Regions from separate parts of the Mammaliicoccus vitulinus genome, predicted to be linked through region 1. Evidence: a T-box and tRNA genes for the amino acid it is inferred to sense, from the RefSeq annotation. Region 1 holds a T-box; the other holds one or more tRNA genes.

Region 1 (15,341 bases):
TGAAGAAACGAATCTTTATGAGTCACGCTATAACTGTTCAACGCCCTACCTCCAAACAAAATATCACTACAAGAGGAAGTCTAACGTTTGTCTAACCTCAGTCTGACTTACCTCTTTAATAATTTTAATATGTCTTAGTTTTATCATACCTAAAGTACATTAGCAATAATGCTTGATTAAATATTCGGAAAATAATAAACAAAACAAAAAAACTACGTACAAAGCTTTTTTAACTTTGTACGTAGTTCTTATATAATCTATTATAAATTATTCGCCTAAACTGAATTCAGCACTTGCTTCGAATTTAACATCTCTACCGATCATTACGCCACCTGTTTCTAATGCTTGGTTAAATGATACGCCGTATTTTTCACGATCAATTTTACCATTTACTACGAAACCTGTAACTGTTTCACCGTTTAATGGATTTTTACTTACGCCGTTGAAATCAACGTCGAAAGTTTCTTTGTGTGTTGTACCAGCCATTGTTAAATCTCCAGTAATTGAATCTTCACTGATTGATTTTGTTTCAAACGTAATGTTTGGATTTTCATCTGCACTAAAGAAATCTGCTGATTTTAAGTGTCCATCACGGTCTGCATTTTTAGTATTAATTGAATCTGCTTTAATTGTTACTTTTGCTTTTAATGATGATAAATCATTAATGTCTCCTGAAACTTCTACATCATAGTCTTCAAAAGTTCCTTTAACGCGAGATACCATTAAATGTTTTACTGTAAATTCTAAACTACTGTGTGTTTTGTCAAAATTGAAATTAGTCATGTGTCAAAACTCCCTTTATTTATTTTATATACTTATTATATCAGATATAAAAAGTATATTCAAGATTTAAGTCTAAAAAAAGAGCAACCAATATATGATTACCCTTTTTGTAAGATTTAACTCACTTATAGTTCAATTGTTTCAAGTCCACCCATAAATGGTACTAATGCTTCAGGCACTGTGATTGTTCCATCTTCATTTTGATAGTTTTCGACAATTGCTGCAAAAGTACGACCAACTGCTAAACCACTACCATTTAATGTGTGTACGTATTCAGGTTTAGCATCTTTATCACGTTTAAATCTAATGTTTGATCTTCTAGCTTGGAAATCGGTCATATTTGAACAAGAACTGATTTCTTTATAATCATTGTAGCTCGGTAACCATACTTCTATATCATAAGTTTTAGAGCTTCCAAAGCCTATATCGCCTGTACATAGATTAATTGTTCTGTAAGGTAATTCTAGCGCTTGAAGAATGTTTTCAGCGTGCCCTGTAAGTTCTTCTAACGCATTGAAAGAATCTTCAGGTTTTTCATATCTTACCATTTCTACTTTGTTGAATTGGTGCAATCTAATTAGACCTCTAGTGTCTCTTCCCGCAGAACCTGCTTCACTTCTGAAACATGCTGATTGGCCAGTAAATTTAATAGGGAATTGTTCATTTTGTAACACTTCATTACGATAGAAATTCGTTAATGGTACTTCTGCTGTAGGAATTGTATATAATCCTTCTTTTTCCACTTTGAATAAGTCTTCTTCAAACTTAGGCAATTGGCCAGTACCAAACATTGAATCTGCATTTACAAGTTGTGGTACCATCATTTCAGTATAACCATGTTGAGTTGTATGCATTGTCACCATGAAATTCATAAGCGCTCTTTCAAGTTGAGCACCTTTACCTGTTAAAAATACGAAACGTGCACCTGATACTTTAGCAGCTCTATCAAAGTCCACCATTTTCAAGCTTTCAACTAAATCCCAATGTGCTTTAGATTCAAAATCAAATGCACGAGGTGTACCCCATTTACGAACTTCAACATTATCATCTTCATCTTTACCAACTGGTGTTTCGTCACTAATTAAATTAGGAATTCTTACTAATTTATAAGTAACGTCATCATTTATTTGATTTAATTCTTGATCTATTTCTTTAATTTGATCGCCGACTTGACGCATTTCTAATATAACGTCGTCCGCGTTCTCTTTATTACGTTTTTTCTGAGCGATTTCTCCACTCACTTTATTACGACGAGATTTAAGTTCTTCCGTTTGAGCAATTAACTCACGACGCTTTTTATCTAATTCTAAAATTTCATCGATGACTTTTGGGTCATCACCTCTTTTTGATACTTTGTCTTTAACGAATTCTGGTTCAGATCTAATTAACCTAATGTCTAACATAATATTTCCTCCCTCTTATTCCATAATTGTTTAAGAAAAAAAGCACCACGTTCCTTGTTGTTACACAAGGGACGTGGTGCTTACGCGTTGCCACCCTATTTAACAGTCGTATAGACTGCACTCTAAGTCATATAACGGTTTAAACCGATTGTTCTGCTTAATAGGATAGATTCATTTAAGTTTCATGTCTTGTTTGCACCAACCACAAGCTCTCTTTACATGACCGTCTTAAATTACTTATTCCTAAACAATATGGATATTAATTTAACCTAAATATATCAAATTGACATCATATTTTCAAGCTATATTATGATTCAGACAATAAGCCTGGATTTTCATAAACTTTTTTACCATTGATAATAACTGTATGAGCATGATTGACGCCATAATGATAAGGTAAATATTCATGGTTTGGAATGTCCCAAACGACCACATCTGCTTGATCGCCTTTTTCAAGTGTACCTGCATCTACATCAATTGCTTTAGCGGCATTCACTGTAACAGCATTCCAGATTTCATTAGGTGTAAGCTTTAATTTTAATGCTGCTATACTCATCACAAGTTGAAGGTTATCCGTTACACAGCTACCTGGATTAAAGTCCGTCGCAATCGCAATCGCACCGTTATGATTAAGCATACCTCTAGCATCCGCGTATTGATCTTTACCTAAATAGAATGTTGTACCTGGTAATAAGACCGCTACAGTATCACTATCTGTTAAAGCTGCTTTATCTTCTTCACTGGAAGCGACTAAATGATCTGCTGAAATTGCACCTTCTTCAATCGCTAAACCTAATCCACCGAGAGGATCAATTTCATCAGCATGGATTTTAACTTTTAATCCTTTATCTTTTGCTGCTTTCATATAACGTCTTGATTCTTCAATTGTGAATACACCTGTTTCACAGAAAATGTCTGCAAAATCAGCTTTATCTTTCACATCATCTAATAAATCTATCATTTCTTGTAAAAATGTTGCATTATCTTTAGCATCTTTAGGTACCGCGTGTGGTCCAAGGAAAGTATGTTTCATTCTGATTGGTGTGTCTTGATCTAACTGATGTGCCACATTTAATTGTTTTAATTCTGTTTCTTTATCTAGCCCATAACCGCTTTTAGCTTCAACAGTCGTCGTGCCAAATTGAATCATTCTAACAATCTCTTTTTTAGACTTTTGATAAAGCTCATCCTCAGTAGATTGACGTGTCGATTCAACCGTACTTAAAATACCGCCACCTTGTTTCAAGATGTCTAAGTAGCTTACGCCTTGTTGTTTAAGTGCCATTTCATGTTCTCTAGACCCACCGAATACTAAATGTGTATGTGCATCTATTAAACCTGGAGAGACAACTTTATTTGAGCCATCTATCACTTCGTCCGCTTCATATTCATCAGTATGTTCACCTGCATAAACCACTTTGCCATCATTAATAACAACCGTACCATTTTTAATAATATTTAATTCGTTTAATTCTTTACCTTTAAGAGGTCTAGCAGTCTTTTTCGGTAAAATTAATTCGCCTATATTTTGTATGATGATATTATTCATTGTTATCTTTCTCCTTTAACATTGGAATATCTACATTTTTTTCTTTCGCAGTATCGATTGCAATGTTGTAACCCGCATCTGCATGTCTCGCAACACCCATGCCAGGATCTGTTGTGAGTACTCTTCCAAGTCGTCTATCAGCGCGTTCACTACCATCTGCTACAACTACCATACCAGCATGTAAAGAGTAGCCCATACCAACGCCACCACCATGGTGAACTGAAATCCATGAACCACCTGCAGCAGTGTTAACAAGCGCATTTAATATTGCCCAGTCGCCGACAGCATCTGAACCGTCTTTCATTGATTCTGTTTCTCTATTTGGAGATGCTACAGAACCAGAATCTAAGTGGTCACGACCGATAACGATTGGTGCTGTGATTTCACCGTTTCTCACAAGTTCGTTTAATGCTAATCCCATTTTTGCACGTTCTCCATATCCTAACCATGCAATTCTAGAAGGTAATCCTTGAAATGCGATTTTTTCAGTAGCCATATCTAACCAACGCATGAGCTTCTCATCTTCTGGGAATAATTCTCTCATGAGTTGATCTGCTCTTTCAATATCTTTAGGATCTCCACTTAATGCTGCAAATCTAAATGGTCCTTTACCTTCACAGAATAATGGACGAATATAAGCAGGTACAAAACCAGGAAAATTAAAGGCTTTTTCTAAACCTTCGTCAAATGCTACTTGTCGAATATTATTTCCATAGTCGAAAGCTACTGCGCCTTTTTCTTGGAATAATAACATCGCTTCTACATGTTTTTTCATAGACGCTGAAGATAATTTAACATATTTTTTAGGATCACTTTCTCGTAATTTGTCCGCTTCTTCTAACGAATAGCCTTCTGGAACATATCCATTTAACGGATCATGCGCTGAAGTTTGGTCCGTTATGATATCAATTTTAAATCCTCTGTTCAGAATTTCATGATGGACTTCAGCTGCATTACCTACTAAACCGATTGCGAGTGGTTTACCGGCTTTTTTAGCTTCTTCTGCCTTTTCTAAAGCTTCGTCTAATGAATCAGTCATAATATCACAATATTTTGTTTCAATTCTCTTTTCAATTCGTGAAGGATCCACATCTACACCGATGACGACACCGTCATTCATCGTAACTGCTAACGGTTGAGCACCACCCATGCCACCTAATCCAGCCGTTAATGTGATTGTACCTTTTAAAGATCCATCAAAATGTTGATTTGCCAGTTCAGCAAAAGTTTCATATGTACCTTGAACGATACCTTGTGAACCGATATAAATCCAGCTACCTGCAGTCATTTGGCCATACATCATAAGACCTTTCTTATCTAATTCATGGAAATGTTCCCAATTTGCCCATTTAGGCACGAGAACAGAGTTTGATAGTAATACTCTAGGTGCTTCTTCATGTGTTTTGAATACAGCTACTGGCTTACCAGATTGTACGAGCATCGTTTCATCGCTTTCCAATCTTCTTAACGTTTCAACAATCGCATCAAAGCTTTCCCAGTTACGAGCAGCTTTACCAATACCGCCGTATACCACTAATTTATCAGGATGCTCTGCCACTTCAGGATCAAGATTGTTGTATAACATTCTTAGTACAGCCTCTTGTTCCCAACCTTTACATTCAATTTCTAAACCTTTTTTAGCTTTAATTTCTCTAGACATATGTCATTTCCCCTTTTCTAAAAAATTAATAAACTGAACGGTATCGCGATTAATAAAGTAAGTGCGACACGAATAAACCATATTAAAACCAATTTCCATATCGGAATTTTAATTTCTGTTGCCAAAATACAAGGTACCAAAGCAGAGAAGAATATAATTGCTGAGATACTTGTAATTGCTGTAACAAACTTCACTTCAATCGATGCCTTAACAACTAGAAGTGATGGTAAGAACATTTCGATGATTGATATTGTGGAAGCTTTTGCTAACAACGGTTTATCATCGATAGGAAACAGATAAATGAATGGATAGAATATATAGCTCAACCAATCGATAATAGGCGTAAAATTAGCTAATAATAATCCTAAAAATCCTATCGATAAAATTGAAGGTAATATTGCCATCGTCATCTCTATTCCATCTTTTAAATTTGTCATAATGTTTTTAAATAATGTTAAAGATTGATGTGATTGGCGCTTTGCTTCTCTATATGCTGCTTTAAGATAATTACCTTGAACCTTCATTTCTTTCTGACCTTCTTGGTTATGATAATAAGCTTCTGATTCACCTGAAATAGGTGGTAAATGTGCAGAAATTGCGGTTACGATAAATGTAATAACTAACGTACTCCAAAAGAACAAGTTCCACATATCCATTAAATCTAAAGTACCTGCTACAATAACCATGAATGTTGCTGATACAGTTGAAAATCCAGTTGCGATAATAACCGCTTCTTTCTTGTTGTACATACCATCTTTATAAACTCTGTTTGTAATAAGCAATCCTAAAGAGTAACTTCCTACAAATGAAGCAACTGCATCTACGGCAGACTTACCTGGCGTCTTAAATACAGGCCTCATAACAGGTTGCATGAGCACCCCGATAAATTCTAAAAGTCCATAACCTACTAAGAATGATAAAGCAATGGCACCAACTGGTATGAGAACACTGAGTGGTAACATTAATTTATCGAATAGAAATGGCCCATAGTCAGGGTTAAAAAGTAATTGAGGTCCTACTTTAAAAACATACATACAACCAATTACAGCACCCATCACTTTAAACAATACCAATATAAAGTCGGTGATAGATTTCTTAAAGTCCATCCGTACAAGCGGTAAGATTGCGCCTATTAATATAATAATAAGTGCGTAATAAGCCATAAAGTGACCGAATAAAGCACGTATAGCTAAATGAATGTGATCAACTAAAATCGTACTATTTTCACCGATTTGCATTGGCACAAAGAATAATGCAATTCCTAATAAACTAAACACATAAAATCTCCACATCTTTTTACCGGTATTATCTAATTGCTGATTATGCATCACATCACCCCTATGTTTGGTCTTTAATTATCTTAAATACTCATAAACTTTTTCTATATCATGATGAAATACTCTATCTTGTGTGATTGATGGCACTATTGCTCTTAATTCTTCATATTTCGCTTTAGTCTTAGGCGATAATTTCTCTACCCCTTTAATTTCTACAGCTTGCAATGCAATGATGCACTCAATAGAAATGACTCTTCTTACATTTTGAATGATTTGATACGCATGTCTCGCCCCAATTGTGCCCATCGATACATGATCTTCTTGGTTTGCTGATGAAGGAATTGAATCTACGCTTGCTGGGTGAGCTAACGTTTTATTTTCTGAGACTAATGAAGCGGCTGCATATTGCATAATCATCGCACCACTTTGTAAACCAGGTTCAGGACTTAGAAAAGCTGGTAGACCTCCATTCAACTGTGGGTTAACTAATCTCTCAAGTCTTCTCTCTGAAACATTGGCTAATTCTGCTACACCGATCTTCAAGAAATCAACTGCAAATGCAATCGGTTGTCCGTGAAAATTGCCACCTGAAATCACAAGTGTTTCGTCACCTTTATCAAAAATTAGAGGATTGTCATTAGCTGCATTCATTTCTAATTCTAATTTTTCTTTTACATAATTCAGTACTTGGAAGCTTGCGCCATGAATTTGTGGAATACACCTCAATGTATAAGCATCTTGCACGCGCACTTCTCCTTGACGCGTTGTTAATTGAGATCCTTCCAACCAATTTCTCATTCTTTCTGCGACTTCAACTTGTTCCTTAAAATTTCTTGCAATATGAACATGTTCATCATAAGCATCTACTATACCGTTAAGCGCTTGATGTGTTAATGAAGCGATCCATTCAGAATGGTAAGCAATATTTTCTGCTTCTATATAAGCAATTACCCCTTGTGATGTCATTGCTTGTGTTCCATTAATGAGTGCTAATCCTTCTTTCGCTTGTAACGAATGAGGTTCTAATCCGACTTCATGTAATACTTCTTTTGCATTACGTGTTTCACCTTCGTATTGAACATCTCCTTCACCAATAAGTGCTAATGCCAAATGAGATAATGGCGCTAAATCTCCAGAAGCGCCTAATGACCCTTGCTCTGGTATGACAGGTATAATTCTTCGATTAATAAATTCTACAAGTAATGCTACTAGTGATTCCGTAACACCAGAATGTCCCTTTAACATCGTATTTAGTCTCAGAATCATCATGACTAATGACACATCGTTAGGAAATGGTTTACCAATACCACACGAATGTGAACGTATTAAATTCACTTGTAAATCGTTATATTTTTCTTTTTCTATTAATACATCACTAAACAATCCAAAACCAGTCGTAATACCATAAATAGTTTCTTTATTTTTAATAATTCTCTCAACTGTTTCACGACTTTTTCTAACATTAACTAATGCTTCTTCTGATATTGTGATTTGTCCATTTTCTTTTAAAAACTTTTTAATATCATGAATTGTTAAATCTTTACCATTTAATACTAAAGCCATTCAAAACACTCCTTTTCAGGACACAAAAAAATACAACAAATCATCATTTGTTGCACCTTTCTCATATCTAATGTCTAATAGGCGTTTCTATGTCTTATATATGATTTATACCTAATCCAATTGTTTCATGTTCTTTACCTTTGATAGGCGCGCCAATCGTACCGTATAAACTAACTGCTATCCATTCACCTTCTCCAACGTCTTTATATGGATAACCTCGTACAATAGCAAATCTTAAGCCAACTGTTCGCATGATTTCACCTATAGATAATTCGCCTCTCGTAATACCATTAACCGCTTCTAATATGGCATGGTATAATGCGTGCGTTTCTCTATAATGACTTTCAGAAATAATACCTTCTCTTCTAGCCGCCGTTTCAACCGATGCAATAATTTTATTCAATGACATTGTTCCAATTCTGCCTGTTAAAAATTGCATTTCACGACATTGAGGCATTAACTTTTTAGCAGTATCCTCATCTGTAAGGGTTAATAATGTAGCGTACTTTCCAATCGATATTTGTTCAGTCATGTGAAAGCTCCTATCTCGTCTAATAACTAATGTCTATATTCACTTTTAGTATACGCTTTCATAAAATTTATGACAATACTTTTTAGAACATCCGTAATTCAGTGATTGATTAATATATTACCTTGTTAAAGTAATTTCTTTGTAATGTTTTAAAAAATATACTGTTCAATTTCATCTTTAAGTGGCATAATGAATCGTACAATTACTTGAAGGTGGGTTAATATGAAGACAATTTCATCTGTCACAATTCCAAAGAGGGAACAAGAATCTCATAAAGGGGATTATGGTAGAATATTATTAATCGGTGGTAACGCTAATTTAGGTGGCGCAATCATGTTAGCTGCAAGGGCGTGTGTATTTAGTGGTAGTGGTCTTATAACAGTCTCCACACATTCATCAAACTTCGCCGCATTACATTCACGTTGTCCTGAAGCAATGGTTTCAGATATAACAGATTTGAAAAAGCTCTCTAAATTAATCGAACAATCGGATTGTATTTTAATCGGGCCGGGACTTGGTTTAGACTTTAAAGGGAATAATACGTTAACGTTTCTATTCCAAAATATTCAGCCACACCAAACTTTAATTATTGATGGAGATGCTATAACAATTTTGAGTAAATTAAAGCATACTTTACCAGAATGTGAAATTATCTTTACACCTCATCAAAAAGAATGGGAACGATTGAGCAATATCCCAATAGAAGAACAAACATATGAAAAAAATAAAGAGGCAGTTAAAGCATTGAATGCGACTGTCGTATTAAAAAAACATGGTACAGAATTATTCTTTAGAGACCATGAATATAAATTATCAATCGGTACACCCGCTATGGCTACAGGTGGAATGGGAGATACGTTAGCAGGTATGATCACAAGTTTTGTTGGACAATTTGATTTAGAAGAAGCGGTTATAAATGCAACTTATATCCACAGTTATATCGGTGAAAAGCTATCTAAAGATATGTATATTGTCCCACCATCAAAACTGATCGATGAAATTCCATACGCAATGAAGTCATTTGAATCATAATAAAATATCTCTTCATTAGGTAATCGCCTAGTGAAGAGATATTTTTATGTTTTAAATTATTACGATTTATCATATGGAGCCTGACTTGATAAATTCACAGGCAAATCGCACGAAGACTCAAAAATCAAATAAAAAAAAGCGCAAATTCTTTAAAATTAAGAATTTGCGCTCTTTTTAATATATTATTCTTCTTCGTTATCTTGTTCTTCGATATCTTCATTTACACGTTCAATGAAGTCTTCTCTTAAGTCTTCTTTTCCATCATGCTCTTCAGTATCTTCTGTACTTACAGTTTCTTCTAATACGCCTTCTACTGGAGATTCTGCTATTTCATCTTCATCCGGCTCAACTTTTGCAACTGTTGCAACGTGTTGATTTTCGCCTAAACGGATTAATCTAACACCTTGTGCGCTTCGTCCGTTTTGAGAAATATCTGACACATGAAGTCTAATTATTACGCCTGAGTTGGTAACAATCATTAAATCTTCATCACCTGTAACAGTAGTAATGCATACAAGCTCGCCATTTTTCTCAGTTAGCGTAGCAGTCTTAATACCTTTACCGCCTCTATTAGAAATACGGTATTGATCTGCTGATGTACGTTTACCGTAACCTTTTTCAGTTACAATTAGGATTTCATCTTGATGCTCTTCATCAGTGATGTCTAACCCTATTACTTCGTCACCTTCTCTTAATGAAATACCTCTTACACCTGCTGCTGTTCTACCTAATGGGCGTAATTTAGTTTCATCAAATCGAATTAATGAAGCATGTTTCGTACCGATGATAACTTCTTTCGTACCATCCGTCAGTCTAACCGCTATTAGTTCATCGCCTTCTTTAAAGTTGATGGCAATCTTACCATTTTTGTTTATACGTGAGAAATTAGATAGTTTCGAACGTTTAACAGTACCATGTTTAGTAGCAAATACTAAGAAGTTTTCTTCGCTTGAAAGATCCTTAACTGCTATCATTGTACTAATCATTTCGTCTTTATCAATTTCTAAAGCATTCACAATTGGTAAACCTTTAGACTGTCTAGACATTTCTGGAATTTCATAACCTTTAAGTTTGTATACACGGCCTTTATTCGTAAAGAATAAGACGTTATCATGTGTACTTAACGTCACTAATTGGCTAACAAAGTCATCTTCTATAGTATTCATACCTTGTACACCTCGACCGCCTCTGTTTTGAGAACGGTATGTAGAAACTGGTAATCGTTTAATATAGTTATTATGACTTAATGAAATCACGATTTGTTCTTCTGGGATTAAGTCTTCATCTTCAATTTGATCAAGACCAGCTGCCGTTATTTCAGTACGACGTTTATCACCATATTTATCTCTAATTTCAGTGATTTCTTCTCTAATGATTTCAAGTAACTTTTCTTCATCATTTAAAATCGCTTTTAATTCTTCAATAAGTTTAAGTAAGTCTTGATATTCATTTTCGATTTTGCCACGTTCTAATCCAGTTAAACGACGTAAACGCATATCTAATATCGCTTGAGCTTGTCTTTCTGATAAGTTAAAGCGATTTTGCAAACCTTCCATCGCTTCTGAATCACTTTGTGCTTCACGAATTAATGCAATGATTTCATCGATATGGTCTAACGCTATTCTTAAACCTTCAAGAATATGTGCTCTATCTTGTGCTTTTTTCAAGTTATATTTCGTACGTCTTGTTACGACTTCTTTTTGGTGTTCTAAGTAATGGAATAGTATTGGGCGTAAGCCTAATAATTTAGGTTTACCGTCTACTAAAGCAATCATATTTACACCAAATGAAGTTTGTAATGGCGTTTGTTTATATAAATTATTTAAGATAACATTCGCATTAGCATCTTTTCTAACTTCAATAACGATACGAACGCCGACTTTTAAGCTTGTTTCATCTCTTAAGTCTGTAATACCTTCAATTTTCTTATCGCGTGCTAACTCAGCAATTTTTTCAATTAATCTTGCTTTGTTAACTTGGTAAGGAATTTCACTTACTACGATACGCTCTTTACCGTTCTTCATAAGTTCTATTTCTGAACGGGCTCTCATGATGACTGAACCACGACCAGTTTCGTAAGCACGTCTAATACCACTTCTACCCATAATTAAACCAGATGTTGGAAAATCAGGTCCTTGAACAATGTCCATTAAGTCATTCGTTGTAATTTCTGGGTTATGGCTTAATGCCAATACGCCGTCAATAACTTCGTTCAAGTTATGAGGTGGTATATTCGTAGCCATACCAACAGCTATACCTGAAGTACCATTTACTAATAAGTTAGGGAATCTTGCAGGTAAGACTACCGGCTCTCTTTCATTACCATCATAGTTATCTTGGAAATCAATTGTATCTTTGTTTATATCTCTTAATAATTCACCTGTAATTTTAGACATACGTGCTTCTGTATAACGCATTGCAGCAGCACCATCGCCATCCATAGAACCAAAGTTACCTTGGCCATCTACTAATGGATATCTATAACTAAAGTCTTGTGCCATACGCACCATTGCTTCATAAATAGATGAGTCACCATGAGGGTGATACTTACCCATTACGTCACCAACGATACGTGCAGATTTTTTATAAGGTTTATCTGAAGTCATACCTTGATCATTCATACCATATAATATACGTCTATGAACTGGTTTCAAACCATCTCTAACATCTGGTAAAGCACGAGATACAATTACGCTCATTGCATAATCTAAAAATGACTCTTTCATTTCTTTACTGATGTTACGTTCAATAACTCTTGATTGTGGTATTTCAGCCATTAATCATATCCTCCTTAAATCGTAAATAATGCTTTATATATCTAACGTTGCGTATTCGGCATTTTCTTCAATAAATTGACGACGAAACTCAACAACATCTCCCATAAGCATTTCAAAAGTTTCGTCAGCTTCTATCGCATCAGTTAGTGTTACTTGAAGCATTGAACGATGTTCAGGATTCATTGTTGTATCCCACAATTGATCAGCATTCATCTCTCCAAGACCTTTATAACGTGCTATAGATAATTTTGGTGTTGAGCTAAGTTCTTCTTTTAATTTATCTAGTTCTCTATCGTTAAATACGTAATATTTTTTCTTACCTTGTTCTACTTTGTATAAAGGTGGTTGTGCAATATACACATATCCCGCTTCAAGAAGTGGTCTCATAAATCTGTAGAAGAATGTTAATAATAACGTTCTAATATGAGCACCATCGACATCGGCATCCGTCATAATAACTAATTTATGATATCTTGCTTTACTAATATCAAATTCTCCACCAATACCTGTACCAAGACCCGTAATCATTGCACGTATTTCATTGTTACCTAAGATTCTATCTAAACGTGCTTTTTCAACGTTTAAAATTTTACCTCGTAAAGGTAATATTGCTTGTGTTCTAGAGTCACGACCTAATTTCGCAGACCCCCCGGCAGAGTCACCCTCAACGATATATAGTTCACATTCTTCAGGTTTCTTACTTGAACAGTCAGCTAGTTTACCCGGTAAACTCGAAACTTCTAAAGCTGATTTACGTCTCGTAACTTCTCTTGCTTTTTTAGCAGCAAGACGAGCTCTAGACGCCATAACACCTTTATCAACAATAATTCTCGCAACATTTGGGTTTTCTAATAAGAATCTTTCAAATAGTTCAGAGAAAAGTTTATCAACAATTTGACGTACTTCTGAATTACCAAATTTAGTCTTAGTTTGTCCTTCGAACTGAGGATCACTATGTTTGATTGATACAATAGCTGTCATACCTTCACGTACGTCTTCACCAGATAGCTTCTCTTCGCTCTCTTTAAGAAGTTTATTCTTCAGTCCATAACTATTAATAACACGTGTTAAAGCACGTTTAAAACCATCCTCATGAGTACCACCTTCATAAGTATGAATGTTATTGGCATACGTAAGTAAAGTTGTAGCAAAGCCACTGTTATGTTGAATTGAAATTTCAACTTCTACATCCTCTTTACTATCATGAATGTAAATTGGTTCATCATATAATACTTCTTTAGATTTATTTAACATTTCAACGTAAGATTTAATACCGCCTTCATAGTGGTAAGAATCTTCTTTAATGTTTTCTTCGTCTCTTTCATCTCTTAATGAGATTTGAATACCTTTGTTTAAAAATGCAAGTTCACGAATACGCTTTTGTAATGTTTCATAGTCGTATTCAGTTGTTTCAGTAAAAATTTCTTTATCTGCTTTAAAGCGAATAGCTGTACCTGTATGATCTGTGTCGCCAATGACTTTCAAATCAAAAGCTGGTACACCTCTTTCGTATGCTTGATGATATATTTTATTATTAAGGTGAACGTAAACTTCTAGTTCAGAAGATAGTGCGTTTACGACAGATGATCCAACACCATGCAGACCACCAGATACTTTGTATCCGCCACCGCCAAATTTACCACCAGCATGAAGAACGGTTAATATAACTTCTACAGCAGGACGACCCATTTTCTCTTGAATATCTACAGGTATACCTCTACCATTATCCGTTACTTTAATCCAGTTATCTTTTTCAATCACAAGCTCTACATGATCTGCATATCCAGCTAATGCTTCGTCAATACTGTTATCAACAATTTCCCAAACTAGATGATGTAAACCTCTTGCAGCTGTAGAACCGATATACATACCAGGGCGTTTACGGACTGCCTCTAAACCTTCTAATACTTGTATCTGATCTGCACCATAACTTGTACCGTTATTTTGTTCTGACACGTATTTCCACCTTCACTTTCATCTACTCAATAATATTGCCTTTAGATACATTAAATACCTTGGCATCTTTCATAATCTCATGTTCAATTCCATCAACAGATGTAGTCGTAACAAATGTTTGTACCTTTTCTTGAATAGTACTTAATAAATGGGTTTGTCGTTTATCATCAAGTTCACTCAACACGTCATCTAATAATAATATTGGATATTCCCCAACAACTTGATTAATCAACTCAATCTCTGCAAGCTTTATAGATAATGCTGTTGTACGCTGTTGTCCTTGCGAACCATAAATTTGTACATTCATGTCATTAACATGAAAGCTAATGTCGTCTCTATGCGGCCCAAATCTTGCACTTCCACGCTCAATCTCTTTATCCATAGATTCATTAAGCAACTCGCAAAAAGCATTTTTCAATTCAGATACATTTTGATGTGTTTCAGCCAGTTTTATATTAGGTTCGTACTGAACCTGTAAACTTTCTTTTTCACTCGTTATACCTTGATGAATAACTTCTGCAATTTTTTGTAATTCACTAATAAAATGTGCACGCTTCAAAGTTACATTTGCTGCCGCTTCTGAAAATTGTTCATTGAATACTTCTAACATTGTTCGATCTTTCATTCTCCCAATTTGTAATTGCTTGAGGTAATGATTTTTTTGTTTAAGTAATCTCTGATAATTAGATAAATGATTTAAATAGACCGCAGACATCTGACCGAGTTCCATATCAATAAAACGTCGTCTGATTTGCGGGCTACCTTTTACAATATTCAAATCTTCTGGTGCAAACAATACCACATTTAAA
Region 2 (15,341 bases), 930 kb from region 1:
CAATATTAGTATGACTTAAAGTAAATAGAATTTCCTAAAAGTGATATTTTTCTTATAAAGCAAATTGGTATATTGTAAATTTACTTTACATTAAGTAATATTAAAGAAGATAAATTCATGAAATATAAATGTGCTAGAAAAATTTTATCAGAGAATTTACAAAGTCTTATGAACCAATATAATGTAACTCAAAAATAATTATCTGAAGAATTAGGCATAAGTCAGTCAACAATATCTAATTGGATTAAAGAATTTAAATATCCAAGAATTGATAAAGTAGAAATGTTAGCACAATATTTTAACGTACCAAAATCTGCTATAACTGAACAAAAAAAGTAATATAACATACCAATCAACTACGATTACAGCACATCTTGATGGAGAAGTAAGTGGCCTAGACGAAGATGAAATGCAAAAAGTATTAGAATACGTAAAGTTTTTGAAATCACAAAACAAATAGTTAATCGCACTACTTCGGTAGTACTTTAATAAAAATATAAAATAAAGGGAGAAGTGTGTAATGACAAATGAACGTAAAAATTTAACGAATGAGGAGTTATTGGAAAGACAGCAACAACAATTCGAGAATTACAAACAAGAACAAAAGAAGAAATCTAAAAAGAAATGGTTATTTGGTTGTGGTGGTTGTTTAGGACTCATCATTATAATCGTAATCAAATTCGCAGCATGTTCTGCAACCATGGTAAATGAAGTAGACAAAGAAATTAATAAAGATACATCAGAAGTAGAGAAAGACAACAACGCAACTTCCGAACAAAACGCAGCACTAAATTCAGCGAAAACATATTCTGATACTATGCATATGTCTAAAGCAGGTATTTATGACCAACTTACATCAGACGCAGGAGATAAATTCTCAGCTAAAGACGCACAGTACGCGGTTGACCATTTAAAAGCTAACTATAAAGAGAATGCTTTGAAAGCAGCTAAATCATACGTTAAAGACCAAAATATGTCTAAAGATGCAGTTTACGACCAATTGATTTCTAACGCGGGTGATAAATTCACGGAAGAAGAAGCCCAATACGCAGTAGATAATTTAGAATAACTACACACCTCACTTAATGTGAGGTTTTCTTATAAAGAGGATTAAAATGGAATTACTAAAATAAAAACAATGCTTCTACTATATAGCAGTATGACGTAAAACACCCTTCTTTTAAATCGGATAAGAAAAGGAAATCGGATTTATAACAAAAGCTGAAGCAACAAATGGAGCTTAACAATTAATTAGAGATTTAGAAGATAGCAATATGATTGAACATAAAAAAAGCAAGGCAAAAAAGTGAGAGAATTATTCTCTTGACACTTTTTTGCCACTTGCTCGATTAGGTTTACTTACCTATTGCAAGAAAACCTAGTAATATCAACGTCTTGGATGAGTTGATTATTAAGGTACAAACGGAGAGTGAGGGATTCGAACCCTCGAGACGCTTGTGACGCCTACACACTTTCCAGGCGTGCTCCTTCGGCCAACTCGGACAACTCTCCACAAACAAAAAAATCAGAAGCGATATTTCACCTCTGATTATATGACCCCTACGGGACTCGAACCCGTGTTACCGCCGTGAAAGGGCGGTGTCTTAACCGCTTGACCAAGGGGCCTTATGGCTCCACAGGTAGGACTCGAACCTACGACCGATCGGTTAACAGCCGATAGCTCTACCACTGAGCTACTGTGGAATAATAATGGAGCGGGTGATCGGAATCGAACCGACAACATCAGCTTGGAAGGCTGAGGTTTTACCACTAAACTACACCCGCTTAATTAATATAAATATGGGGCGACTGATGGGAATCGAACCCACGAATGTCGGAACCACAATCCGATGCGTTAACCACTTCGCCACAATCGCCATACTTGTTAAAAAGTATGGCTCAGGACGGAATCGAACCGCCGACACAAGGATTTTCAGTCCTTTGCTCTACCGACTGAGCTACTGAGCCAAAATAAAAATGGCGGTCCCGACGGGAATCGAACCCGCGATCTCCTGCGTGACAGGCAGGCATGTTAACCGCTACACCACGGGACCTTCATTTAAAAAAGTATTGCGGGAGGTGGATTTGAACCACCGACCTTCGGGTTATGAGCCCGACGAGCTACCGAACTGCTCCATCCCGCGTTAATATTAAGTAATTTGACTACCCTTTAAATATAACACATTTATTAATATTATGTCAAGAAAATATTAATTCTTTTTTATAAAAAATGGTGACCCCTACGGGACTCGAACCCGTGTTACCGCCGTGAAAGGGCGGTGTCTTAACCGCTTGACCAAGGGGCCTCTAATTGAGAACTTCTTAAGTATATATAGAAAACCATAGAACGTCAATGCTATTTCTTTACTTTTCTTAATAAAAATTTGAACTTTTAACATCTATGTAACAATTCTCACTAAAGGGAAAAATAAACATCGGAATCTTTCGATTTTAACACATAAAAAAGGTGAAAACGATCGATTCTTTATATCGTTTTCACCTAAATTTATAATCATTTCAAGTAATTTATCATTTTATGACTAGCGTCTTGAGCCATTTTTACACAGTCAGGTAGTCCGACTGCATCAAAAGAAGCTCCAGTAATTATTAAATTATTGTAGTTTTTTTCTATATGTTGCTCTATATCTCTAATACGATCAATGTGCCCTACTTCATATTGAGGCATACTATGAGGTAATTTCGTTACAATTGAAAATTCTGGTTCGCCTTTAATTGTCATGATTTTATTTAAATCATTTAAAGCAACTTGTTTTAATTGTTCTTCATCTTTATGGTGAATAATGTTTGAACCTGGCTTACCAACGTATGCTCTTAACAACACTTTACCTTCAGGTGTTGTATGTGGCCATTTTTTATTTGTCCATGTACACGCTGTAATGGCAGTATCACTCGTTCTAGCAATGACGAATCCTGTGCCATCTTTATCATTAACGACTTGTTCTTTATCAAATGCCATAACAACTGTTGCTACACTTGTAGAAGGCATATAATTGAAATAGTCTAGCTTCAAGTCATCATCAAACCATTTAACAAAATGTTGATGTGGAATTGTAACAATTACACCATCATACTCATGACGTTCACCGTTAATTGTTAAAATGGACTTATCGTTTTCTTCAGTAAAATTTTGAACAGTTGAATTCAGATGTATATTAACGCCTTTGCTTTCTAAATCATTTCGCAAAGTATTCACAAATGATTCAAGCCCATGTTTAAATTGTTTAAATTGACCTTTAGGTTTCACAGTCACTTTTTTATCGGCATTATTTTTTGCTTTCTGAGCGATCATTCCTTTAATTAAACCGCCCTCTTCTTCCTCTTGCTCTTTAAAATGAGGAAAAGTAGTCTTCAAGCTTAAATTATCAATATTCGCTCCATATATACCCGCCATAAGTGGCTCAATCAAATTTTCTAACACTTCATTTCCTAAACGTTGTCTAAAGAAATGACCAATAGATATATCGGTGTTCATTGGTTTCACCGGTAAAAAGTAATCCAAACCAGCTCTTAATTTAGCTGCTGGTGAAATAAGTTGTGTTTTTAGAAACGGCTTTATTTCTGTTGGTATACCCATTATTGAACCGCCTGGGATAGGATAAAGTTTATTATGACTATAAATATATGATTGTCCCGTTTTATTCGTAACGAGATCATCCGCTATACCAATTTCTTCAGCTAATTCAGTCATAATTGTTTTTCTTCCTAAATATGATTCAGGACCTAATTCAATCGTATAGCCATTTTTACGATAAGTCTTAATTTTACCGCCTACTCTATTTGATTGTTCATATACGTCAATTTCAACATCTGGACATTCTTTTCTTAAATAATGGGCAGCAGATAACCCAGTTATCCCTGCCCCTATTATTGCAATACGTTTTGACATGCTTAACACTTCTTTCTTATTCGAAAATCGAATTAGAATTTTTTCTTAATTGCTGATACCATTGCTTCTATAAATTTAGGATCAATATTTGGCATAGGTGGTCTATGGTAATTTACGCCTAATTCATCACATACAACTTTACACTCATAGTCGTTATCATATAGAACTTCTAAATGTTCACATACAAAACCTACTGGCGTATAAATAAAATGTTTATATCCATGTTCGTTATACAAATCTCTCGTTAAATCTTGAACATCTGGTCCTAACCAAGGTTCACCAGTTTGTCCTTCTGATTGCCAACCAACAGAAACATGTTTAACATTTGATTGTTCACTCAAAATTTTAGCTGTTTCTTCTAATTGATCTGGATAAGGGTCATTAGCTTTTTTAATTTTTTCAGGTAAACTATGTGCTGAAACAATTAAAACAGTCTCATCATGACTTTCTTCTGGAATCATTTGTAAAGTATCATTGATCATTGTTGTCCAATAAGAAATAAATGCTGGTTCATTATAAAATTGCTCAACATGATGCAAATTAATACCGTATTTATCCGCTTCTTCTTTAGCACGTTTATTATAACTACCTACAGAGAAGTTAGAATAATGTGGAGCTAAAACAATTGTAATAGCTTCATCAATGCCATCATTGTGCATTTGTTCAACGGCATCTTCAATAAATGGATGGATGTGTTTTAAACCGATATATAATTTAAATTCAACATCATCATAAGTATCATTTAATGCACCTAATAAACTTTCAGCTTGTTTTTCAGTTGTTCCAGCTAATGGTGAAATGCCACCGATTGCTTTGTAACGTCCTTTTAAATCTTCAATTTGTTCATCAGATGGCTTACGACCATGTCTGATATGCGTATAGTATGGCACGATATCACTTTCTTTATATGGCGTACCATATGCCATAACTAAAAGTCCCACTTTTTTATTCATTTTCTATACTCCCTTTAAGTAAAATTAAAGCTATTTATTGATTAATCATAGTTGTGATTTATGGTTTGCTGAATATTCATGTACAAATTGCGCTACTTTTTTCAATGTAGCAGGTTGAACTTCAGGAAACACGCCATGTCCAAGATTAAATATATAATTATGATCTACTAATCCTTGATCTAATATTTGAATTAATCGCTGTTCAATTACTTCCCAAGATGCTAATAATAAAGCTGGATCTAAATTACCTTGTAATGTTTTAGTTATGCCCTTCTCACGCGCTTCCTTAATTTGTAAGCGCCAATCTAAACCTATAACATCAACTGGTAATTGATTCCATTCTTCTATTAAATGACTTGCGCCAACACCAAATGTTGTTACAGGTACATTTTTTTCTTTTATTGCCGTAATTATTTTATTCATTGATGGTCTAATAAAGTAATGATAATCTTCAGCATTTAAAGCGCCTACCCAAGAATCAAATACTTGTATCATTTTACAACCAGCGTCAATTTGAGCATGTGTATAGCGAATAGCCATATCAGCAAGTAAATCCATTAATTTAAACCAAGCTTCTGGTTGTGTATACATAAACGCCTTAGTTTTATTATAATTTTTTGATGGTCCACCTTCAATCATATAGCTCGCAAGCGTAAATGGCGCTCCTGTGAAACCTATCAAAGGCACATTTAGTTGTTCTTTAGTTAAAATTTTGATTGTATCTAATACATACTTCACATCTTCTTCAGGATTAATTCTTCCTAATTTGTTAACATCAGAAATATCTTTTATTGGGTTATGTATCACTGGACCAATTCCAGATTTAATTTCTACATCTACACCAATTCCTGTTAAAGGCGTCATAATATCTTTATATAAAATTGCAGCATCTGTATTATATTGATCTACAGGTAACTTTGTAACGTATGCACAAAGTTCAGGTTGATGCGTAATTTCAAATAATGAATACTTTTCTTTAATCTTTCTATATTCAGGTTGTGATCGACCTGCTTGCCTCATAAACCAAACTGGCGTATGAGTTGTACTTTCACCTTTTGCTGCTTTTAAAATTGTATCGTTAAACGGTACACTCATTTATTTCACCTCATTATAATCATTACAATCTATTTTAACATATTCTATTATAAAGACATCTTTGTGTACAAAAATTCATAAATTATACAAAAGATTTAATGAATCAGTTGATTTTAGCGCTTACATGTTTATAATCAAATTAAAGAGATATAGGAGGTTTGTAATTATGAAATGTTATATAACAACAGGTACGTATCATTTTCTTCATAGTATTTTAAAAAAATATCCTGAAGAAAACATTCATCATTATACGAGACAAGATACGACGGTACTTATTCATGAAACATCTGGAGAAACAGTATTCTCACAACCTAGAGAATATCGAATTCTAGAATCTAAAGGTGAATTTGTTAATCATGAATTTTTAGCTGTTAGCTACATTCCTGTATCAGAAGAAATGCAACACCGATTTGAAAATCATTATGTAGATATTGATGGTCAGTTTGATAACTTTGAAGGTTTTGAATCATTTAGACTACTTAGACCTAGAAAAGGCGATACTTATATGATTATTGTTGGTTTTGATTCAAATGAACTTTATGAAGATTTTACGAAATCATCATTATATACAGAATATTTTTCAAGAGATGCTACGAGAAAATTCTCAGGTGCAGATCAATATTCAACAGCAAATTATACTAAGTATTGGTATAGACCAGATGAAGATGAATAAAACAAAAGGGAATCTAGGACTTTAACATCCTAGATTCCCTTTTGATTTGTCCACACGATTTTGTAAAGTGCTGACGCCCGAGGGAATAGTATAAGAGAGAGACTACAGGCTCGAACCATACCCCCAGGCAAGCATGCACGAGCAAAATCGTAAGATTTTAAAACATAGCAAGCTATTTACTAAAAAAACAGTAGCGTGAGTTGAGAATGGTATTTAATAACGATTTTGTAAAGTGCTGACGCCCGGGGGAATAGTATGAGAGAGAGACTACAGGCTCGAACCATACCCCCAGGCAAGCATGCACGAGCAAAATCGTAAGATTTTAAAATATAAAAATATCTCTTCACTAGGCTATAACCTAATGAAGAGATATTTTATTTTAGTCTCTCAATAATTCTTGATGTTTTTTAATCTTTTTAATCGATGAATCTATCGTTAACCAACCTACTATAAAGAATACAACTACAAAATATGTTGTTGATATGAATTTAACAATATATATAATCGACAGAATAACACCTAATATTAACATCATATTTATTAAAAACTGATGATAGCCTTTTATGACTTGATGTTCACTGACTGGCCATACTTGTGGCCATAAACCATATGCTTGCTGTTTATAAAATTGAGAAAGTTGCAAAATAAGTAAATACATTATCAACGCGCCAAGTATAGCGGAGATAACTGATTGATCTATCCACCATATAAGCAGTAACCCAATGATTAAAAATCTTAAAACAATAAAGAATGCATCTTTACCTCTTGCGAAACTTCTTACAAACAAGTATTTATACATATAGTCTTGATTAAATTTCTTCGATCTTGGTACTTTTAAAAATACATCTAAATATCTTCTTCTAACCGTTCTTTCATTTAACACTTTTACATCTGTGAACATATTGACGAATTTATAGTAATTCATTTTATGATTATGTTCTAGAGATACCAATGTTTCCCACTGATAAAATGTACCTCTATTAATGTTTTCCATTAATATAATCAGCGCTATCAATATGACGATAGACAATAAGCCTGAAAGCATCCCTACTTTTAACGTTGTATAATACCCACTAGCAAATACGATAAAAAGCAAGACATTAACGCCCCATATTTCTAAGCCATATTTTAGCCAGAACCATTTTATAACTAAACCTAATATTGGAAAGATGAAACTTAATACCATTACAGTAATGTATAAATGAAATTCGCTTCCCAATAATTGATAAAATAATGGAAGGCCTATCACTAGAATTACGACTGGTAAATAAAGTCTATTTATATAACTATAAGTTATCGCTTTTTTTATATATGTTGATAAATGCTTTTCAAACGGTAATAAATATAACTTATCCGCTTCTCGAAACAACGTTCTCATTGGAAAGATTGAACAAATAGATAATACTAAAGAAACAATCAATCTATAATTAATATTTTGAGGAATATCTTTCAACCAATTACTGTAGCCTAACGCAAATGCTCCGAGCATAATTGTTATAAAGATTAAAAAATGACCATTAAATATAAATTTATTATACTTAAGCTTCTCTAACACTTCTTCTTTTTGTCTTAAGTTATATAAAGTTTTAGCATCATTCATAACTGTCACCTTTTGTTAAATGGATATAAATATCATCCAATGTTGCATTTGTAAGACCAGTTTCAGCTCTTAATTCATCTAAATTCCCCATTGCGATCAACTTACCTTGATGTAAAATAATAAACCTATCACAATATCTTTCCGCAGTTGCTAAAATATGCGTAGACATAAGTACGGATGAACCTTGATTACGTCTTTCTACTATTAAATCTAACATTGTTTGAATACCGAGCGGATCTAATCCTAAAAATGGTTCATCTATAATGTATTGTGTTGGCTCTACTAAAAAAGCACATACAATCATAACTTTTTGTTTCATACCTTTAGAAAAATGAATCGGGAATACTTTTAGCTCTTTATCAAGTCTCAGCCTTTTCAATAACGGCATAGCTTTTGACATTGCTGTATCTTTATCAATTCCATATGCCATTGCAGTCATATATATATGTTCTTCTAATGTTAACTCATCATATAATACTGGACTTTCAGGTATATATGTAAGATTTCTTCTATATGATTCTATATCTGATTTGATATCAATATTATTTATGGACATCTCACCTTTTTGTGGTGTTAATAAACCTAATATATGTTTAATAGTCGTACTTTTTCCCGCACCGTTTAATCCTATCAGTCCGACGACTTCACTTGGTTTACATTCGAATGAGATATCATGGATAACAGCCTTTTTCCCATATCCACCTGTTAAATTGTTCACTTTAATTGTCACGTGAAAACACCTCCAAAGTATATTGTAGCATGTTCTTATTGTTACATTCATTAAATAATATCTTTATCAGTGAGATGATACTACTTGCATGATATAATAAAGCTAATATTTACATAGGAGATGATATTATGTCAGAAACAATCTTTAGCAAAATTATCGATGGTGAAATTCCTTCTTACAAAATTTATGAAAATGATTATGTCTATGCTTTCTTAGATATATCTCAAGTTTCTAAAGGTCATACACTTCTCGTACCGAAAAAAGCATCACCTAATATTTATGAAACAGATCCTGAAACGATGAAACATATAGCAGAAGCGTTACCGATTGTCGCTAATGCTATTAAAAAAGCATTCAATCCAGACGGTTTGAATATCATCCAAAATAATGGCGAGTATGCTTCACAATCTGTATTCCATATTCATTTTCATTTAATCCCAAGGTATAAAGAAGACATAGATGGATTCGGATATATTTGGAATACTAATGAAGACCAAATAGATGACGATAAAAAGGCAGAAATTGCAAAAACGATCCAGCAACAATTTTAATTCATTGCATATTTCCAAGCTTTAAGGGTATATATTCAAGTAAGAGAAATCAAGGAGGATTATTATGAAATTTTCAAGATTAGCTATCGGTGTTGGTGTAGGACTTGTTACTGGTTTTACAACAGCAATATTAAATACAGATCGTTCAGGTGATGCTTTAAAGACAGATTTAAAATCCACTGCTGACGGTTCAAAAATTCAATTAAGCGAAATTAAAGATAATGCAATGGAAATTAAAGATTATGTATTAAAAACTAAAGATGAAAGCCAAATTGCCATTCAATCGTTAAGTGAAGAAATCAAAACGATGATTAATGAATTTAAAGCAGATATCAATCCGAATATCGAACAAATTCAGAAAAATATTGAGAATATAAGCAATCGTGGAAATGAAATCCAAAAAGAAATCCAAAATACGAAGCTTCCGTTTCTAAAAAAATAGAAAACGTGTTAAAATTATTATATTATGAAAGTGTTATATGTAAGCATGATACATTAGTATCATGCTTTTATTATACAATTAAAGGGGGATATTGCGATGGCGAACGAACGGGACATGATCGAAAAAATGTTATTCACACATAAAGTTTCTCAATTATCTAAAGCTTTATGGAAGACGATTGAAAAAGATTGGCAACAATGGATTAAACCATTTGATTTAAATATTAATGAGCATCACATTCTTATTATCATCAGAAGTTTAGACGAAGCAACAATTTCAGAAGTTAGTAAATATGGTGTTATGCATGTTTCTACAGTTTTCAATTTTGCTAAAAACTTAGAAAAACGCGGCTATTTAACGATGCCTAAAAGCCAACATGATAAACGTACAACATATTTAGAGTTATCGGATAAAGGGCTTGAAGTATTAAGAAAAACGTATGTGAGCTATACAAACGATACGAATAGATTATATGATATTGCAGCTGAATATGAAAAAGTTATGTATAGTATGCCAGAGTTTACAGACGTAAAGTATATTGTTGGGCAAATATACGGCAGTGACTTTATTAATCACATTGAACAAAACCACGAACAATTAAGAAAATATCTACTTGACGAACACTCTGAGGATGATGCATAATATCAAGATAAATCTAACTTAGAAGGTGACGTATCTTATGTTCTTATGTTCTAAATCAATTAACATACATTCTCGATATGGACTACAGAGAATTGTATTAATCAGTGCTTTAGTTTCATTTTTAACATTTATAGTCACTTACGAAATATTTAATTATATACAAACACAACCATTAAAGGACGATAAGTTTATTTTATTCTTATTCGTCCTTTGCTTAATTTATCCAATCCATAAATTATTGCACTTGATTGTACTAATTTATTATCGTAAGTCATTTAAAATGAATAAAACTACTAAAGCGAAACGCGCTTTACCATTATATAATATTAGAGTGGATCAACCCGTTAATAAAATTGTGTTTTGTTTAGCACTTATCTGTCCATTAATTGCAATAACTACCCTATCACTTGTATTAATTAATATTATCCCTCAATATGGACACTACATTTTATTTATAATGTCTATAAATATTGGTATATCAATTATTGACTTACTTTATTTTAAAATAATTTTATTTACAAAAAGAGGTACTTATATTGAAGAAAGAAAGAACGGTATCGAATTGTTAACAAAACGTTCACTGGATGCTGAACATTTATAAGTTATTTTTTGTATTTAAATTACTAAATATGCTATATTTATCATTGTATTCTTACAAAAGGAGTTCTATTTATGAAATCAATTAAAAAAATAGTGTTACCTATAACACTTTCAGCATCTGTATTAACATTAGGAGCTTGTGGTAACGGTTCAGATAACTCCGGAGAAACTTTAGTTGAAACTAAGGCTGGAAATGTAACTTCACAAGACGTTTTAGACAAGATGGGTAACAACGAAGTAGCCCAAAATGCATTCCAAATTGTACTTAACAAAGTCTTAAAAGATAAATACGAAGACAAAGTTGATACTAAGAAATTAGACGAACAAGTTGATAAACAAATTGAGCAATATGGTGGTAAGAAGAAATTTGAAGAAGCACTTCAACAAGAAAAACCAGGTGCAACTTTAGAAGACTTTAAAGAATCTCAAAAAACTTCTAAATTCCAAGAAGAATTTATCAATGATGCGGTGAACGTTTCCGATAAAGAAATTGATAAAAACACTAAAAAAGGTTCTCATATCTTAATAAAAGTTAAATCAGAAGATTCAAAAGATGGTTTAAGTGATAAAGCAGCTAAGAAAAAAGCTGATGAATTACTAGCTCAAATCAAGAAAAATCCAGATGACTTCGACAAAATTGCTAAAAAAGAATCACAAGATGAAGGTACTAAAGATAAAAATGGTTCACTAGGTTTCGTATTGAAAGGTCAAATGGATGAATCATTTGAAAAAGCACTATTCGACCTTAAAGACGACGAAATTTCAGATGTTGTTAAATCTCAATATGGATACCATATTATAAGAGCAGATAAAGGCGAAGCATCTAAAAAAGAAAAAGACAGCCTTAAAGAACAATATCGTCAAATGAAAATTCAAAAAGAACCTAAGATTATCATTAATGCTTACAAAAAATTATTAGATGAATACAAAGTAGATTACAAAGATAAAGACATTAAAAAAGCAATTGAAGATAACATCTTAAACGAAAAAGCACTACAACAACAACAAATGCAAGCTGCTCAACAACAGTCAGCTAGCTAAATATGATATAACAAAACGAAAAGTTTTGGATATTAAAAAAGAGCGTAAATTCTTATTTTCAAAGAATTTGCGCTCTTTTTGCTTTATCTTTTAAGTCTTCGTGCGTTTTGCACGTAAATTTATCATGTCAGGCTCCACTTGATAAATAGAACCCGTGATTTTATCATGTCAGGCTCCACTTGATAAATAGAACTCTTGATTTTATCATGTCAGGCTCCACTTGATAAATAGAACCCGTGATTTTATCAAGTCAGACTCCACATGATAAATAGAACCCTTGATTTTATCAAGTCAGACTCCACATGATAAATAGAACCCGTGATTTTATCATGTCAGGCTCCACATGATAAATAGAACCCGTGATTTTATCAAGTCAGACTCCACATGATAAATAGCAAACAATCTTTATAATATTCTCCACGATTTTGCAAAGTGCGGACGCCCGGGGGAATAGTATGCCGCGCGCGACTACAGGCTCGAACCATCCCCCCCAGGCAAGCATGCACGAGCAAAATCGTAAGATATTAAAAAAGATCTCTTCACTAGGCTATAACCTAATGAAGAGATCTTTCATTTTAACTACGGGTATTTATGTCCCTACCTGTTTTAATCTAACGTTTCAGGTTTATAAAATTGTCTATTCTCTAGAGCAAAGATACGTTCTGTATATTGACCTTTATCTACTTTTTTAAGATGCTTTTCAAACATCATCATTCTAGCATCAATATTATCGATAAAGTGCAAAATCTCAGCTTCTTTTACCATTGGTAATTTTGGTGAGCCGTATTCTAATTTACCATGGTGACTTAATACTAAATGTCTTAGTAATAGTACTTCTTCACCTTCTATATTGTGTTCTTTAGCTACTTGCGATATTTCATCACTTACTATAGAAATATGACCTAACAAATTACCTTCTACCGTATAAGTTGTTGCGACTGGTCCTGATAATTCCTTAACTTTTCCTAAGTCATGCAAAATAACACCACTATATAATAAACTTCTATTTAATATTGGATATATGTCACACAAAGCTTTTGCTTGCCTCAACATTGTCACGACATGATAACTGAGTCCTGAGACGAAATTATGATGATGTGAGCTCGCTGCTGGGAATGTGAAATATTCTTTTTGATATTTTTTGAGTAATAAACGTGTAATTCTTTGTAATTTAGCATTCTCAATGTCTAATAAAAATGTCATAATTTCTTCTGACATTTCATCAATTGTTAAAGGTGCTGCTTCTAAAAAGTTTTCTAGTTTTACATTATCTTCGTCTACAGCAACTCTAAATTGATTAATTTTCATTTGTTTACGTCCGCGGTAATCTATTACATCACCTTTAACGCGTATAATTGTCTCAGGTACAAGTAATTGAATATCTTCGCTTGATACAGTCCATACTTTAGCTTCTATATCTCCACTCTTATCTTTCAAGTAAAGTGTCATATATGGTTTACCTTGAGCAGTTACACCTTGAATGGCGCGATGTATTAAAAAATAATGATCAACTGGGTCTCCTGGCTTTAATGTTTCGATTGTTCTCATTTGCTCTTAGCTCCTTCTATTTTTGTCAGAGTTATCGTTTGTTTTTGTGGTACGTTTTGATCTTTGTTACATGTAAAGTAAAGTATTTGAATATCTTCTGACATGCTCATTAAATATTTAATCATAATTTCTTTACGATGCTTATCAAAGTGGACAAATGCGTCATCCACTATTATCGGGAATGGATAGTATTTTTGCAAGGATTTAATCAAGCTAAATCTAAGCGCAATATACAACAGTTCTTTTGTTGACTGACTTAACTCAGTTGGGTGGAATACTTGACCATTTTCATGTCTTACTTGTACATTTTGGTCTTCATAGATCACTTGATTGTATCTATCTTCTGTTAATGCACTTAAAATATCTGTTGCATCTTTCACAACATAAGGTAATCTCTTATCCTTAATTTGCTTAATATGCGCTTCAACTAAGTTTTGCAAATAACTTAATGCTGCCCAATCATTTGCTGTTTCATTAACTTTATCTTTAAGTAAATGATATTCATGTCTCAATGCTGACAATGTTTCATCGGTTTCCATATGATTAATTTTAGCATTTAAATCACTAAGTTCTGCTTGTACATTTAAGTAGTTGTCATTGTATTCATCAACTTGCAGTTCTAATTGATTTCTTTCATTTTCTAAGTCCGTTTTCGTCATATAACTCAGCTGAGTATTTTTATCGTAATCATAATTATGATTGTTGAGCAACTCAGTTAAATAGTTAAATCTCTCCATATCCTCATTATATGATATGTAAGATTTATGGTGTCGATAATATGATTCTTCGTCTTCTACATTAATGAAGCTAAATAATGATTGGATCACGTTATTGTTTTCTTCTAGCCTTTTTGAAAGTGCAGTGATTTCGTTTGTAAGCAGTGCTTGTTGTTCAACATTTCTTGATTGAATATTAAATTCTTTTTGATGCTCATCTAAAGCTTGTTTTACGTCATGAAATAATGAAACCTTTTGATAATGTAATCGTGCATGAGTTACGATACTTTCTGCTTCAAGATAAAATGCTTCAAGATCCGAATGTTTCTCATCTCTTAATTTAGTTAAACGCTTGATTTCGAATCTATTTTGCTTAATTTTCTTAATGGTCGTTAACGCATCATTTAATAATTGAGATGACAGTTGATTAGAAACATGAATACTTGCTTTTGTTTCTTTTATAGCACGTTCTTTCTGCTCTATTATTTCTTCGACTTGTTCTAACTCTTTCTTCAATTCAGCTTTCTTTGTATTTAAAATTTCTTGCGATTGGTAATAACCTTCTAATTCTTGTCTCATTTTAGTCTGTTCATCTAAGTTAAAATCTAAATCATAAAATTGCTTTAAATGTTTAACCTTTTCTTCTAATTCATCTATCTCTTTAGAAAAAGCTTGATCATGATCTAAATTTTTAGATTTTATAAAGAAAGATAATACGACTAAAATTATACCAACTATCGCAAAGATTGCACTAAATATAAGCTGAGAAGCGATAAAAGCATATATTGCAATTGCTATTAATAATATGCCACCGATACAAGAAGCTAATTTATATTGCTTACT

What was found. The T-box of region 1 lies ahead of serS (serine--tRNA ligase). A T-box ahead of a tRNA ligase gene usually reads a tRNA of that ligase, here a tRNA-Ser.
Region 2: it encodes a tRNA-Ser, which carries the amino acid that the T-box ahead of serS (serine--tRNA ligase) is inferred to sense. The anticodon was not compared.

Annotation. Positions count from the first base shown of each region.
Region 1 is NZ_CP118974.1:7,190-22,530, reverse strand. Features, by position in the region: gene PYW35_RS00095 (YceI family protein) at 268-783, opposite strand; gene serS (serine--tRNA ligase) at 909-2,186, opposite strand; T-box leader at 2,251-2,446, opposite strand; gene hutI (imidazolonepropionase) at 2,494-3,735, opposite strand; gene hutU (urocanate hydratase) at 3,728-5,395, opposite strand; gene PYW35_RS00075 (YjiH family protein) at 5,413-6,723, opposite strand; gene hutH (histidine ammonia-lyase) at 6,751-8,235, opposite strand; gene hutP (histidine utilization transcription antiterminator HutP) at 8,330-8,767, opposite strand; gene PYW35_RS00060 (NAD(P)H-hydrate dehydratase) at 8,990-9,799, shown strand; gene gyrA (DNA gyrase subunit A) at 9,982-12,576, opposite strand; gene gyrB (DNA topoisomerase (ATP-hydrolyzing) subunit B) at 12,610-14,532, opposite strand; gene recF (DNA replication/repair protein RecF) at 14,555-15,341, opposite strand, start outside.
Region 2 is NZ_CP118974.1:939,122-954,462, reverse strand. Features, by position in the region: partial or broken gene PYW35_RS04855 (helix-turn-helix domain-containing protein) at 118-460, shown strand; gene PYW35_RS04850 (Ltp family lipoprotein) at 521-1,069, shown strand; tRNA gene PYW35_RS04845 (tRNA-Ser) at 1,424-1,512, opposite strand; tRNA gene PYW35_RS04840 (tRNA-Glu) at 1,555-1,626, opposite strand; tRNA gene PYW35_RS04835 (tRNA-Asn) at 1,630-1,704, opposite strand; tRNA gene PYW35_RS04830 (tRNA-Gly) at 1,712-1,785, opposite strand; tRNA gene PYW35_RS04825 (tRNA-His) at 1,802-1,877, opposite strand; tRNA gene PYW35_RS04820 (tRNA-Phe) at 1,896-1,968, opposite strand; tRNA gene PYW35_RS04815 (tRNA-Asp) at 1,979-2,054, opposite strand; tRNA gene PYW35_RS04810 (tRNA-Met) at 2,071-2,144, opposite strand; tRNA gene PYW35_RS04805 (tRNA-Glu) at 2,232-2,306, opposite strand; gene hemY (protoporphyrinogen oxidase) at 2,513-3,907, opposite strand; gene hemH (ferrochelatase) at 3,940-4,860, opposite strand; gene hemE (uroporphyrinogen decarboxylase) at 4,906-5,955, opposite strand; gene PYW35_RS04785 (antibiotic biosynthesis monooxygenase family protein) at 6,122-6,628, shown strand; gene ecsB (ABC transporter permease EcsB) at 7,008-8,228, opposite strand; gene PYW35_RS04775 (ABC transporter ATP-binding protein) at 8,221-8,958, opposite strand; gene PYW35_RS04770 (HIT family protein) at 9,087-9,509, shown strand; gene PYW35_RS04765 (YtxH domain-containing protein) at 9,574-9,951, shown strand; gene PYW35_RS04760 (HTH-type transcriptional regulator Hpr) at 10,048-10,593, shown strand; gene PYW35_RS04755 (DUF3267 domain-containing protein) at 10,631-11,194, shown strand; gene PYW35_RS04750 (peptidylprolyl isomerase) at 11,266-12,234, shown strand; gene yhaM (3'-5' exoribonuclease YhaM) at 12,841-13,782, opposite strand; gene PYW35_RS04740 (ATP-binding protein) at 13,779-15,341, opposite strand, start outside.